3 regions of the Aquiluna sp. Uisw_065 genome follow, and region 1 is predicted to be linked to each of the others. Evidence: predicted binding sites of a transcription regulator. Region 1 holds the regulator's gene; each other region holds the start of a gene.
What was found. The regulator HrcA, encoded in region 1, represses chaperone genes, less so after heat shock. The targets are predictions, from matches to a motif close to TTNGCACTCGNNNNNNNCGAGTGCNAA.
Positions count from the first base shown of each region.

Region 2: a site for HrcA is predicted at 2,446-2,472, ahead of groL (chaperonin GroEL). Genes of this name have one in related genera too.
Region 3: a site for HrcA is predicted at 3,511-3,537, ahead of groES (co-chaperone GroES). Genes of this name have one in related genera too.

Region 1 is NZ_CP159836.1:793,247-798,082, forward strand. It holds gene ABXT50_RS03975 (RsmE family RNA methyltransferase) at 1-398, opposite strand, end outside; gene ABXT50_RS03980 (DnaJ C-terminal domain-containing protein) at 398-1,450, opposite strand; gene hrcA (heat-inducible transcriptional repressor HrcA) at 1,447-2,472, opposite strand; gene hemW (radical SAM family heme chaperone HemW) at 2,515-3,714, opposite strand; gene lepA (translation elongation factor 4) at 3,714-4,836, opposite strand, start outside.
Region 2 is NZ_CP159836.1:1,043,028-1,047,863, forward strand. It holds gene ABXT50_RS05230 (sensor histidine kinase) at 1-731, shown strand, start outside; gene groL (chaperonin GroEL) at 793-2,412, opposite strand; gene ABXT50_RS05240 (cold-shock protein) at 2,585-2,788, opposite strand; gene msrB (peptide-methionine (R)-S-oxide reductase MsrB) at 2,963-3,367, shown strand; gene ABXT50_RS05250 (DUF554 domain-containing protein) at 3,415-4,146, shown strand; gene ABXT50_RS05255 (aspartate ammonia-lyase) at 4,159-4,836, opposite strand, start outside.
Region 3 is NZ_CP159836.1:196,257-201,092, forward strand. It holds gene tsaE (tRNA (adenosine(37)-N6)-threonylcarbamoyltransferase complex ATPase subunit type 1 TsaE) at 1-128, shown strand, start outside; gene tsaB (tRNA (adenosine(37)-N6)-threonylcarbamoyltransferase complex dimerization subunit type 1 TsaB) at 118-696, shown strand; gene tsaD (tRNA (adenosine(37)-N6)-threonylcarbamoyltransferase complex transferase subunit TsaD) at 696-2,177, shown strand; gene ABXT50_RS01030 (THUMP-like domain-containing protein) at 2,256-3,440, opposite strand; gene groES (co-chaperone GroES) at 3,569-3,865, shown strand; gene rarD (EamA family transporter RarD) at 3,930-4,836, shown strand, end outside.

The DNA.
Region 1 (4,836 bases):
GATTGCTTCATTGCAGAAATAGCGATTTGATTCCAACGCTCTTGATTTCTTGATGCCTTTACTCCCCACTCCACCACAGACCTGGATGCCTGCAGCGGCGTTATGCTCGCCGCGCCTAATTCGACAGCGGTCTGAAGAGCAGCTTCGTCCCTGCCTGCCTTAGCAAGAGATTGCACAAGATGTATCGAAGGAGTGGGCCTAGATAGTATTTCGAAAGATTTCGGTTCTAGCTGTCCGCTCGAAGCATTCAAAACCGTAGCTGTCATAACTCCTCCGACGCCATTAGTTACTGCTATCTCCTCTCCCTCTCTTATCCGAAGACTCTTGAAGTGTTCAAGCTCAGCAGCTGTGATAGCCGATGAATCCGCGGTAATGTTCGGGTCATAAAACCAATGCACTAGAACCTACCCCTGGCCCGACGGCTGCCAAGTCTGGGTGAGTCGTCTTTGTGAAGCGCCTTGAGTTTTTTGAAAAGATCTTTTTGTTTTCCGTCTATTCGGTTTGGAGTCAAAACCTTCAACTGCAGCAAAAGGTCCCCGCGGCCGCGGCCGCGAAGTTTATTTGACCCAAGACCCTTGAGGGTTATTACATCACCGTGCTGAGCTCCCGCCTTCACTGTCACCAGCGAAGGCCCATCCAATGTCTCAATCTCGGTCTCGAAACCAAGGGCCGCATCTGCAATCGGAACCTCTAGTACGGCCACCAAATTATCGCCATCCCGTCCGAAAGTAGGGTCTGCCCGGACTGAAACTTCAAGGTATATATCCCCACTTGGTCCCCCGCCGAAACCGACTTCGCCCTGACCAGGCAGGTGTAGACGCAAGCCATCCGAAACTCCTGCTGGGATATCGAGGTCTAGGTCTCTTGAGGCTCTGACTCTGCCCTGGGCTCGGCACTCTACGCAAGGGTCTGGAATCACTTGACCGGTTCCACGGCAAGTCCCGCATGGTGCAGAGGTGACCATGGCTCCCATGAATGACTGAACCCGACGTTGAATCTGGCCTGATCCTCTGCAGATATCGCAGGTTTGAGCGCTTGTTCCCGGGCGGCAGCAGCTTCCCTTGCACACTTCGCAGAGAATCGCCGTGTCGATGGTCAGTACTTTGTTGGCACCAAAAACTGCCTCTTTCAGATCTAGATCCACTCTTAGGAGCGCGTCCTGGCCCCTCTGGGACCTGGACTGTGGTCCACGCTGGCCTCCTCCACCAAAGAAACTGTCGAAAATGTCTCCGATGCCTACCCCTTCGGACCCGGCTCCGTCGTAGCTTGCGCGACTGTTGCTGTCAATTAGCACCTCGTAGGCGTGCGTTACTAACTTGAAGCGCTCCTGGGCTTCCTTGGCCGGGTTGATGTCAGGGTGTAGCTCCCTTGCCAGTTTGCGATATGCCTTCTTGATTTGATCCTCGGTCGCATCCCTTGCGACTCCGAGAACTTCGTAGTGATCGCTCAAGAATTTGCCTCCAGTACATTGCTTAGATATTTTGCAACGGCTCTAACCGACGCTATGTTCCCCGAATAGTTCATTCTTGTTGGCCCGAGGACACCAATTTTTGCTAACTCGGTTCCGGAGTTTTCGTAACCGATGGCCATCATGGCCGCATGTTGGACGCCAGCAACCCCAAGCTCGGAACCGATCTTAAGGCCGACACCATATTGATCCGTCTGCATTTCTTGCATCAAACGAAGCATCACAACTTGTTCCTCGATAGCCTCAAGAACACTCGAGAGTTCGCCACCAAAATCTTCATCGTGTTTGGCTAGATTCGCAGTACCCGACAAGACCAACCGTTCTTCTCTATTGGCATCGATCAAGGACTGAAGCTGAGAAACAACTCTTCCAACAAAATCTCTTCGACTAGGCGCAAACTCAGCCGGGAGCTTGTCCAAAATCACCCTGACATCCGTAAAGTTTGAACCCACCAGCATCCCGTTTAGACGTCCGCGCAACTCGGTAACAAGATCCAAGTCGGCCGGAACACTTAGTTCCACCTGAACCTGCTGAACCCTGCCCTTGTCAGAAATGAGCATCACAAGGAGCCTCAGCTCGGCAATAGGTATTAGCTCGACGTGGCGAACTTTTGCCTTCCCAAGGGTCGGATACTGAACTAGCGCCAAAGTATTTGTAAGCGTTGATAGCGATCTAGCGGTTCTTTCTACAATCTCGTCCAGGTCAGTAGCACCGTCCAAGAAGGTCTCAATCGCGCTGCGCTCCGAGTGCGAAAGCGGCTTAATCTCACCGAGCTTGTCCACGAAAAGTCGATAACCTTTTTCGGTTGGAATTCTGCCGCTGGAAGTGTGCGGAGCAGTAATCAGCTCTTCTTCTTCCAAAAGCGCCATGTCGTTACGAATTGTGGCGGCCGAGACGCCCAGTGGATGTCTATCAAGAAGAGACTTAGAACCGACAGGCTGGTTCGAGGCGATGTAATCCTCAACAATTGCCCGCAAAACCTCTAGGGATCTGTTTGGAATCATTAGCACTGACCTATCATGAGTGCCAAGTCTATTCCGTATGGACTAATTCGTCAGCAGTTGAAGAACTATGCGATCAACGAAAAGCCTACCTGCAGCCGTAACTGCAAGATTTTGGTTATTGATCTTCAAGCTTCCATCCAAAATAAAAGGCTCGATCGTACTTTCCAAAATACCGAGTTCAGCCAATACGTTTGCAGGAATCCCAGTACTGGTTCTCAGTTCCAACATCAAGCGCTCCTCGAGGTTAGTGCGCGCATCAATGTATTCGATTCCTGCAACCGGCGAGCCGTTCGCAAGCTGTTTTTGATAACTGAGGGGATGCTTGGTGTTCCAAAATCGATTCCCGCTCAAGTGTGAATGAGCTCCCGGACCAAAGCCCCACCAATCGGCGCTGCTCCAATAAGCGTGATTATGCTGCGACGGTTTACCCCAGTTGGCGACTTCATACCAAGGAAGACCATTGGCCTGAAAAATGCTGTCCGCAATTTCAAACTTTTCTGCGTCCAAGTCGTCATCCGTTTCAGGCAATTCACCGACCTTGATTTGCCTGGCAAGCTTTGTTCCCGGTTCAACAATCAAGGAGTAGGCGGATACGTGTTTCGTGCCCATCGACGCGGCGATTTCAACAGTATTTTTCCAAGAATCCAGCGACTCGTTTGGAGCACCGTAGATCAAATCGAGACTGCTTTCTAATCCAAGTTCGGCTGCGGCTTTCAAGATTGGGCCAACCTTGTCGGGATCATGAACTCGCTCTAGCGTTTCTAGAACTTTTGGATCGAAGCTCTGGACCCCCAAGCTGATTCTGTTTACACCGATGGCGGCCAGTTGCTCTAAATACTGAGGACTTGCCGATTCGGGGTTAGCTTCTAGCGTTATTTCGATGTCCGGTAAAAAACCATAATGATCTCTCAAGCTAGCCATGATGAGCTCAATTTGATTACTGGTAAAAAGCGATGGTGTCCCGCCACCGAAGAACAAGGTCGAAAGACCTCGCTTCGGATAACCCGAGTTTTCCAAAATCTTCGCACTGGCATCTATTTCGGTAATTAGGGACTCGTGGAAACTCGACTGGGATAGCCCGCCGATTTCCTTGGCGGTATAAGTATTGAAATCGCAATAGCCGCACCTAAATTCGCAAAACGGAATGTGAACATAGGCGTGAAAGGATTTCAACTCATCGAACCTTGGAGGTATGAGGTTCGACATTGGCCACGGCAGCCCCAGCGGCAAGCTAGCTGACACTACTTTTTCTTTTCCGTGCTCGAGGTTTCGTCCGAAGACAGCGCTTTGATAAATGCGTCCTGAGGAACTTCTACTCGTCCCACCATCTTCATTCGCTTCTTGCCCTCTTTTTGCTTTTCAAGAAGCTTTCGTTTTCTGCTTATGTCGCCGCCATAGCATTTAGCTAACACGTCTTTCCTGACCGCACGGACACTCTCACGGGCAATGATTCTTGAGCCCACCGCCGCTTGAATTGGAACCTCAAACTGCTGTCTCGGTATTAGCTCGCGGAGCTTCGCCGTAATCTTTGTCCCGTGGCCATAAGCCTTGTCCTTGTGAACAATCGAGCTGAAGGCGTCTACCTTCTCGCCCTGAAGTAGCAAATCTACTTTTACCAAGTCGCCCGGGAGATAGCCGGCTTCCTCATAGTCCAAAGAACCGTAACCCTGGGTCTTGCTTTTTAGCTGATCAAAAAAGTCAAAAACTATCTCAGCTAGCGGAAGCTGATAGCGGAGTTGAACTCGGTCTTCACCGAGATATTGCATGTCAATCATCGTGCCACGGCGCGTTTGACACAGGTCCATGATTGTGCCCACGTAGTCCTTGGGGCTCAGAATTGTGGCCTTTACGATCGGCTCTTTCACTACCTTTATTTTTCCCTCAGGAAACTCAGACGGGTTAGTGACTATGAACTCGGTGTTGTCCTCGCGAGTGACCTGATAAACCACTGATGGGGCCGTCGCAATTAGAGAGAGATTGAATTCTCGCTCAAGTCGCTCGGTGATTATCTCAAGGTGCAATAGACCCAAAAAGCCGCAGCGAAAGCCGAAGCCAAGTGCGGCTGAAGTTTCCGGCTCGTAGACCAATGACGCGTCAGAGAGGCGGAGCTTATCCAATGCCTCTCTCAGATTTGGGTAATCGCTTCCATCTATTGGGTAAATACCAGAGAAAACCATTGGCTTTGGCTCGGCATAACCCTTCAAAGAAACTGTTGCGGGCTTATCTTTAGTAGTGACAGTGTCGCCGACTTTGGAAAGCCTCACGTCCTTGACTCCAGTGATCAAATAACCCACCTCGCCAGCCGATAAACCCTTTGTAACGACTGGCTCCGGGCTAATGACGCCTATCTCCAATAGCTCATGC
Region 2 (4,836 bases), 250 kb from region 1:
TGCTTGACAGCATCGAGGGTGCAGTGGACGGTCGAGACAAAACACTTCAGCAAATGCGTAGGTTCGTTTCGGACGCGAGCCACGAGCTTCGCACCCCGCTGGTAACGGTTCGAGGCTATGCAGAGCTGTATCGCATGGGAGCAATTACCAAAAAACAGGATGTTGCCGAAGCCATGCAGCGCATCGAAAGTGAAGCAGTTCGCATGACAGGTCTCGTCGAGAGCCTACTTACACTCACACGAATGGACGAGAGTGGGAACCTAGATCTAGTGGAGACCGACCTAGCCAAGCTTGCGGATCTAGTAATCAAAGATGCTTCGGTTGCAAACCAGGAAGTGAAATTCCGAGTTGCCAGAAACGGCAAGGACTTTGTAGCCGAGGTGGATACCGACCGAGTAAAGCAAGTGCTAACAAACCTTGTTGCCAACGCCTCTCGCTTTGCTCCGGCCGGATCGGAGGTCAGCCTCGAGATCGAAGCAGCCGCTCAGAACTTAAACATTAAGGTAATTGATCACGGCGAGGGCATCCCGGAGCCACTCAGGACCAAGGTGTTTGAGCGCTTTTATCGAGCAGACAGTTCCAGAAACCGCAGCACCGGGGGGTCTGGACTCGGCCTGGCAATCGCAAAATCAATTATTACCGCGCACCGCGGGGAAATTAGAGCATTAGAAACTCCAGGCGGGGGCTCTACCTTCGTACTTGAGCTTCCAAGGAACCACTCGAGTAACTAGTTAACTTAAAAAAGAACGGGATGGCCTACGCCATCCCGTTCTTTTTTAGTATCGATTGACTTTAGTAGTCCATTCCGCCGCTTGGGTCAGAAGGCATCGCTGATGCTGGCTCTGGCTTTTCGGCCACAACCGCCTCAGTGGTCAAGAACAATCCAGCAATAGAGGCCGCGTTCTGCAGAGCAGAGCGAGTTACCTTTACTGGGTCATTGATTCCGGCCTCTAGCATGTTGACGTATTCGCCAGTTGCAGCGTTTAGTCCTTCGCCATCTGGCAAGTTAGCAACCTTCTCGGCCACAACACCAGGCTCTAGGCCGGCGTTGATTGCGATCTGCTTAAGAGGCGCAGAGATTGCAACGCGAACAATGTCTGCTCCAGTTGCTTCATCGCCAGTTAGCTTCAGCTTGTCAAGAGCCAGTTTTCCAGCCTGGAGTAGTGCTACTCCACCGCCGGCTACGATGCCCTCTTCAACTGCAGCCTTAGCATTGCGAACAGCGTCCTCAATGCGGTGCTTGCGCTCCTTGAGCTCAACCTCTGTGGCTGCTCCAGCCTTGATCACTGCAACACCACCGGCAAGCTTCGCCAAGCGCTCCTGAAGCTTCTCACGGTCATAGTCAGAATCTGTTGTTGCGATTTCGCGCCTAATCTGCTCGACACGGCCCTTGATCTGGTCGCTCTCACCAGCTCCTTCAACAATGGTCGTCTCGTCCTTGGTTATTACAACCTTGCGAGCACGTCCCAGCATTGAGAGCTCGGTGTTCTCGAGCTTTAGTCCGACTTCTTCGGCTATAACCTGGCCACCGGTCAAAATAGCGATGTCCTGCAACATTGCCTTGCGGCGATCTCCGAAGCCTGGGGCCTTGACAGCAACCGACTTGAAGATTCCACGGATCTTGTTTACTACCAAAGTGGCAAGAGCTTCGCCTTCAATGTCCTCGCTGATGATCAGCAGCGGCTTTGCAGCCTGCATGACCTTGTCAACGATTGGAAGCAAGTCCTTCATGTTGGAAATCTTGTTGTTTACGATCAACACGTAGGCATCCTCTAGGATCGCCTCTTGGCGTTCCGGGTCGGTAACCATGTAGGCAGAAACGTAACCCTTGTCAAAGCGCATTCCCTCAGTTAGTTCAAGGTGAATACCGAAAGTGTTCGACTCCTCTACGGTGACTACACCCTCTTTACCGACCTTGTCGATTGCTTCGGCGATGATGTCACCAATTACTGAGTCGCCAGCGGAGATAGACGCGGTTGCCGCGATCTGCGCCTTGGTCTCTACAGGAACGGCCATCTTGATCAAGGCTTCGATAACTGCGTCGGAGGCTTTTTCGATGCCGCGCTTGAGGCTGATTGGGTCAGCGCCGGCTGCAACGTTTCTCAGGCCCTCTTTTACAAGCGCTTGAGCCAGGACAGTTGCTGTGGTGGTTCCGTCTCCGGCCACGTCGTCTGTCTTCTTGGCAACTTCCTTGACTAGCTCAGCGCCAATTCTTTCGAAGGGATCGCTTAGCTCAATTTCTTTGGCGATTGAAACGCCATCGTTGGTGATAGTAGGTGCGCCCCACTTTTTCTCCAAAACAACATTGCGACCACGTGGTCCAAGGGTTACCTTGACGGTGTCGGCGAGAATGTTCAGGCCGCGCTCAAGACCGCGACGGGCCTCCTCATTGAAGTGAATAATTTTTGCCATTTGGGCCTTCTCTGTTTGAATTCAAGACTGGGATTAGCACTCCCGGTTCGAGAGTGCTAATAAAGTTTTAGCACTCTAATGCTCTGAGTGCAAATAAATTGAGGAAAACAGTTACCTCAGGTTAAAAAGAACACCGGCAGCAAAAGCTACCGGTGTTCGATGTTTTAACTACTTATGCGACTGGAACTACGTTTTCAGCCTGAGGACCCTTGTCCCCATCCTTAACGTTGAACTCAACTCGCTGGTTCTCACGAAGTTCGCGGTATCCATCTGACTCGATTGCGGAGAAGTGAACGAATACGTCCGGTCCGCCATCCTGAGTGATGAATCCAAATCCCTTTTCAGAGTTAAACCACTTTACGGTTCCTTGTGCCATTTTTGCTGCTCCTGTTGCTTGTTCCATTTGCGTAACTCACAAATGCATCAAGCTTAACCTCGGTCACAGCTCGACCTGACCAACTCTAGGGGGTTTTGCATAAAAAAGACAGTCATATCTGTCGGTATGAAATGTGTTACCTAACGGTTATAAAGTATGGAAGAGGTGATTTTAGTGAAATACGAAATTTTCAAGACCGACCAGCAGTGGCGCGATGAGCTTTCCGAGTCTGAATATCAGGTGTTGCGCCTGGCAGGAACCGAGCGCGAGTACTCCGGGGAACTCCTCGAAGAGAAACGAGTGGGTACATACAGTTGTCGAGGATGTGGCGCTGAGCTCTTCGAAGCCGAGGCGAAATTCGATTCACATTGCGGCTGGCCTTCTTTTTACAAATCTCTTAAGAACGAGGCGATTGAGTACCTAGAAGATCGTGATCACGGCATGGTTCGGACCGAAGTCAGATGTGCCAAGTGCGGCAGCCATCTCGGTCATCTTTTTGACGATGCGCCGCAAACCCCAACGGGGAACCGCTACTGCATCAACTCTGTTTCGATTAGCTTCCAAGAGCAAAAAGACTAGCCAACTATTAAGTAGTCTTTTGATTCTTACCAGAATCATTAGAAAAGGTGTCCTTGGGAACAATCATTAATGTTTTTTCCATCTTGATCGGTGCAGGCATAGGCGTAGCTCTGGGTCACAGACTCCCTGAAAACATTTCACGAACTCTGACCGATGCTCTGGGCCTGGTAGTGCTGGTTATCGGTGGCCTAAACCTAATAGCTCTCACCGATTCCTCTTTCGTAGCTGAGGTCGGTTCGGCAGGAACCTTACTAGTAGTTTTGGCATCTTTGGTGGTGGGCAGTGTTCTTGGCTCAATGCTCAAAATTGAGCAACGCCTTTCACACTTCGGCACCTGGCTTCAACTAAAAGCCTCTCGAGGCGGAGACAAAGAAAAATTTATAGAGGGCTTTGTGAACGCCTCTTTGCTTTTCACAATTGGACCCATGGCCGTGCTCGGAGCGCTTCAGGATGGCTTAGGGCAAGGATTTGATGTTCTAGCTCTGAAATCCTCACTGGACGGATTGACCTCGGTTGCCTTTGCGGCGGCCCTTGGTTGGGGAGTCGCTTTTGCGGCAATTCCCGTTGGCATCTGGCAGGGCCTGTTGACCCTTTTGGCCGCGAGCGCCGGAACTCTCATGAGCGATGCCCTTGTGGCATCAATCACGGCCACCGGTGGAGTTCTATTGCTCGGGACCGGACTGAGGGTCCTGCAAATCAGAATGGTCTCGGTCGCAGACATGCTGCCCGCTCTCGTTCTTGCGCCTCTAATTACTTGGGGAGTGGCCAGCTTTATCTAGCCGAGAGCCGAATCAGTCCTGCCCGGTTAGCTTTCTAACGTCACCTAGAAGGGAATTGAATTCATCCTCGGTCATTAGGCCTAGGTCCATCACTGCTTCCCTAACTGACATGTTCATCTCGGCTGCGTGCTTGGCAATCAGAGAAGTCTTTTCATACCCAAGTTTTGGAGCAAGTGCAGTAGCAAGCCCAATTGAGTTTTCAACCGTGAGCCTAAGGTGCTCGACATTGGCAGTAATTCCACTCATGCAGAACTTGGCAAGAATGTGACAGCCCTGTCTTAGGTACACCACGCTCATCATCAGCGACCTGGCAATAATTGGTTCGAATGCGTTGAGCTGCAGCTGACCGGCTTCGGCCGCCATCGTAACTGTTAGGTCATTTCCGATTACGGTGAAGGCAATCTCGTTTACCGCCTCTGGAATTACCGGGTTTACTTTGCCGGGCATAATCGAGGATCCGGCTTGCCTTGCGGGGAGGTTTATCTCGTTGATGCCAGCCCTTGGGCCAGATGAAAGCAATCTGAGGTCGTTTGAGATCTTGGATATTTTGGTAGCTAGTCGCTTGAAGGTGCTCGAGACCGACACAAAAACTCCGGTGTCGCTCGTTGCCTCGATCAGGTTCACAGCTGGAAAGAACTGGTGTTCGCAAATTTCGCTGAGGACGTCGGTCACCAATTGCGAGTAACCGGC
Region 3 (4,836 bases), 600 kb from region 1:
TTGATGACAGTTTTGAGAATTGGCTCCTTATCGAAATCGACCGATCCAGCCAAGAAGACATTCGAGAGCTGCAAATCACCGGTCACGGACCCAGATGGCAGGGGGTGCAGTTTGATTTTGGCAATTGACACATCAGCAGGCACGAGTGCCGCTGTCTTTGATGGGGTCAATAGGCTTTCGTTTATAAACTTCGACGATCGGTTCGGTCACGCCGAGAACATTGGACTTGCAATTCAGGGCGCTCTCAAGGAAGCCGGCATTGTTCCGGCCGACCTTACGCTCGTCGCGGTTGGACGGGGTCCGGCTCCTTACACTGGATTGCGAGTCGGGGTCGCTGCCGGCATAGCCATGGCGACAGCTTTGGAGATACCAGCTTGCGGTGTTATTACGTTGAATGCAGTGGCAAGAAAGCACCCGATTGGAAAAGTTTTGGTGGTCGCAGACGCAAAGCGCAAAGAATTATTTATAGCTGGGTTTGAGGACAGCACACAGGTAGTACCACCGAGCGTTGCAACCCACCTAGAACTCGAGAGCTACTCTGATTTTCTAACGGTGAGTGGGGAATGTGACGCGGGCTTGATAGGTGAGTACGCGGTTTGGGCACTGAATCAGAAGATGGATCTAACTGACACCAGTGCCTTGTATTTGCGGTCGCCGGATGTCACGCCATCTCTCGGAAAGCGGGTCACCGGCTAATGGAATTTAGAGAACTGACAGCGGAGGATCTTCCGGAGCTCATGAAGATCGAAAACGAGTTATTTCCCGGCGAAGCTTGGGAGGAGAATTCTTTTCGCTCCGAGCTTGAAGGGTCATTCACTGATTATTTTGGAGCGTTCGAAAATGGCCTAGTTGGTTATGCCGGCCTTAGTTCCGTTCCGGCAAGTTACACCAGTGACATTCAGACCCTCGCAGTCACGTCTTCCAATCAGAGCAAAGGTCTTGGGAGAATTCTTGCCAAGAAGTTAATTTCTAAGGCATTAGCCCTTGGCTCGGAGGCGATGTTCCTTGAGGTGCGCGTTGATAATGATGCCGCCATAAGCCTCTACAGCTCGCTCGGATTTGAGCAGATTGACGTCAGAAAAAACTATTACCAGCCTTCCGGGGCTGATGCCTTGGTGATGAGGCTGGCGATTGAGCAGCCCATTGTCCTAGGCGTTGAAAGCACCTGCGACGAAACTGGAATCGGGATAGTCAAAGGCAATCGGCTACTGGCAAACGCGCTTCATAGCTCTATGGACGAGCACGCTAAGTTTGGCGGGGTGGTTCCCGAGGTGGCCGCACGAGCTCACCTTGAGGCGCTGCAGCCCACCATTGCCCAAGCTCTCAAAGAGGCGAACCTCACGATGAATCAGATCGACGCGATTGCGGTGGCCAATGGACCAGGCCTAGCAGGCGCCTTGATGGTTGGAATTGGCGCGGCAAAGGCGCTCGCCATAGCGCACAATTTGCCGATTTACGCCGTCAATCACTTGGTAGGCCACGTGGGCGCGGATGTGCTGGAAAATGGAACCGTTTCGCTGCCAACAATCGCACTCTTGGTTTCTGGAGGTCACACGTCTCTGCTTTTGGTGCGCGACTTACTTGACGACGTTGAGCTACTGGGCGAAACAATCGACGACGCTGCCGGCGAAGCCTTCGACAAGGTCGCCAGGGTTTTGGGTCTTCCCTACCCAGGTGGGCCTCAAATAGACAAGCTCGCTGAAGGCGGCAATCCAAAGGCCATCCGGTTTCCACGCGGACTGTCGTTGCCAAAGGACATGGAAGCTCACAGGTTTGATTTTTCATTCTCGGGCCTGAAGACTGCAGTGGCGAGGCACGTTGAAAAGGCCAGCGATGCGGGACAAGAGATTTCAAAACCCGACGTTGCCGCAAGCTTTAGGGAGGCAGTGGTTGATGTCCTACTCACCAAGGCAATCAATGCCTGTGAGGCTCACGGGGTCAAGCGATTACTGCTTGGTGGCGGCGTTGTTGCCAACGCGCGGCTTCGTCAGGTGGCGAAGATACGCTGCGATGAAGCTGGTATCGAGCTTCGGATTCCACGTTTCTCGCTATGTACGGACAACGGAGCAATGATTGCGTCTATCGGTGCACAACTAATAATGGCTGGTCGGCCACCAAGTGGTCTTGGCTTCGGGGCGGAATCCACCCTCGAGGTTACAAAAGTGCAGACGCTCTAGAAGCCCACTGCTAACGCTCAAGCAACCCCAATAACTCCCAGCGGGGAATCTGAGGCATGAGAACCAGTCACGAGTTACTTATCGTTGGCTAAGTGACTGACAGACGAGTGCTTTACGAGCGTCGCCCACCCTGGTGAGGATCAGGGTGGCGGTGTTTTTTCCTTTTAGTTTCAACTTTGGGCGGAGCTGCTCAGGAGTTATGTCCACTCCACGTTTCTTTATTTCAAGTGTTCCAATGCCAAGCTCGCTCATTCTCTTGGCAATCCTTTTGACATCAAGTGGCAATGCTTCCATCACCTCAAACCCTCTTAGCCAAGGCGAAATAAGCTCACTGTCGGAACTGAGATATGCGATTGAGGGAGAGATGCCCCAGAGTCCATTTTCAATCGCAAACGCTCCAAGTAGGTGAGACCTAACCAGCGCCGGATTGGGGTCGTAAACGTACTTGCCAACTTCATTTATCGGTGCCTGAATCAAGTCAGCGGAATACTCAATTATCGGGTCGGCCAAAATAAGGGCTGATCTTTTGCCACTTTTGCCAAGTTCACCAAACCACAGCACGGTTTCTACAAGTTCATTGTTATGAGACACCCAATTTGCTTCGCAATCCTCCGGGATCAATTCGTGAGGCAGGCTACCGGCTAGCTTTATGCCCGCCGTGTGCTTCCCACCGATTTCGAAGGCGAAGTTCAGATTCGGCGAAAAGTCCTCGGGCTTGAGCATGACTCTTCCTGTTGCTTTTGAGCTAAGTTTTCGCCTGGCCGGGTCAAGCCAGAATGCCGTCGATTCGGCTTCGATGTCGAGAGCATCGGCATTAGAGACCTTTGCCATTGGGTAGTCATGCAGATTGTGCTGCGCGATTTTGGCAGTCAGTCCGTCCTTTTCAATGGCCGCTACCTCAAGCCCCGCTTCAGCGAAAGCCAGTGCGTCCCCGCCGATGCCGCAACCAAGATCCGTGACCAATTTGATGCCGCGAGTCGAAAACCTTTGGGCATGCCAAGCGGCAACTTGCTGCCGAGTTGCCTGCTCGAGGCCCTCTTCCGTGAATAGCATTGTGCTCGCAAGTTCTGATCCAAATTTTGGCACCGCTCTTGAACGGAGTTTCGCTTGGGAGATGCACAGAGCTACTAGCTGAGGTTCGTATCCTTGCTTTCTAAGATCGGTTGTTAGTTTGAGTAGGTCCGCTTTTGCGTCCAGGAAGCCCAGCTTGCCAAGTAACTGCTTGGCTTCGGGTCCAAAAATTTTCTCGTCTAGATCGGGCACTCGTTAAACTTACCGCTGTCGATAGCAGCCGCTGACCTTGACCAAGTGCCTGATAACACCTAAAGTTGCATTAGCACTCTCGATGGGAGTCTGCTAATCCACAAACTTTAGACAAAGAAGAGGTAACAGTGTCGGTTTCTATTAAGCCACTTGAAGATCGCGTTGTTGTTCGTCCACTTGAGGCCGAGCAGGTAACTGCGTCAGGTCTGGTTATCCCAGACACAGCAAAGGAAAAGCCACAAGAGGCCGAGGTCATTTCAGTTGGCCCAGGTCGCTTTAGCGAGGACGGCGAGCGCATACCTGTCGACTTGAAAGTTGGGGATCTTGTTATCTTCTCCAAATACGGTGGAACTGAGCTTCGCTACGATGGCCAGGACTATCTTGTTCTGTCGGCCCGCGACATTCTTGCGGTTATCGAACGCTAGAGATTTATAAAAAAAGGCCCGGATTCTCGGGCCTTTTTTTTGTTAATGCCTCTAGGCTTGCAAGGTGAAGAAGCGTTCTATAAACACGGTAGGCCTGAGCTTTGGAGCGGGCGCCTACTTAATTTGGGGTTCGTTTCCACTCCTTATCCAGCTATCTAAATTTGCTTCTCCATTCGAGACTGTCGTTTGGCGAGTGGTGTTTGGTTTTTTGTTTGCCGCGCTGCTGGTTACGATTACGAAAACTTGGGGCCAAGTTATATCCTTGGTAAAAACCCCAAAAAAACTTGGCTGGGTTGCAGTGGCGGCTGTTTTTATATTTATCAATTGGCAGGTCTACGTCGTTGCGGTTGTTACCGGTAACGTCATCGAGACGTCTCTTGGTTATTTCATAAACCCGCTGGTAACAGTCATGTTCGCGGTGGTTTTACTAAAAGAAAAGCTACGACGAATGCAGTGGGTAGCACTAAGTGTCGGGTTTGTCGCAGTTGTGGTGCTCACAATTGACTACGGTCGGCCACCCTGGATAGCTATTATTTTGGCGTTGAGCTTTGGGACCTACTCGCTTGCTAAAAACAGAGTGGGCCGAAACATTGGAGCCTTGCAGAGTTTCACAATCGAATCTGCGACAGTGCTTCCAATAGCGATAGTTCAGCTAATTGTCGTGGCGTCTCTTGGACCGGTAATGCTACTAAGTGGTCCTATGGAAGCGGCGGTCTTAATTGGCTTTGGAATCATGACTGCGGTTCCGTTGATTTTGTTCGGCGCTGCTGCAAGCCGGATCCCCCTTTCAATGATCGGGTTCATTCAGTACCTCACGCCAGTGCTGCAGTTCTCAGCCGGATACTTCATATTGGGCGAGGAAATGCCACCGGTCCGGTGGATCGGCTTTGGATTGGTTTGGGTTTCTCTGGCGATTCTGACCGCAGACGCCTTCCGAAGAAGGCCGATTTTGCCGATTGTTGAAGCACTTT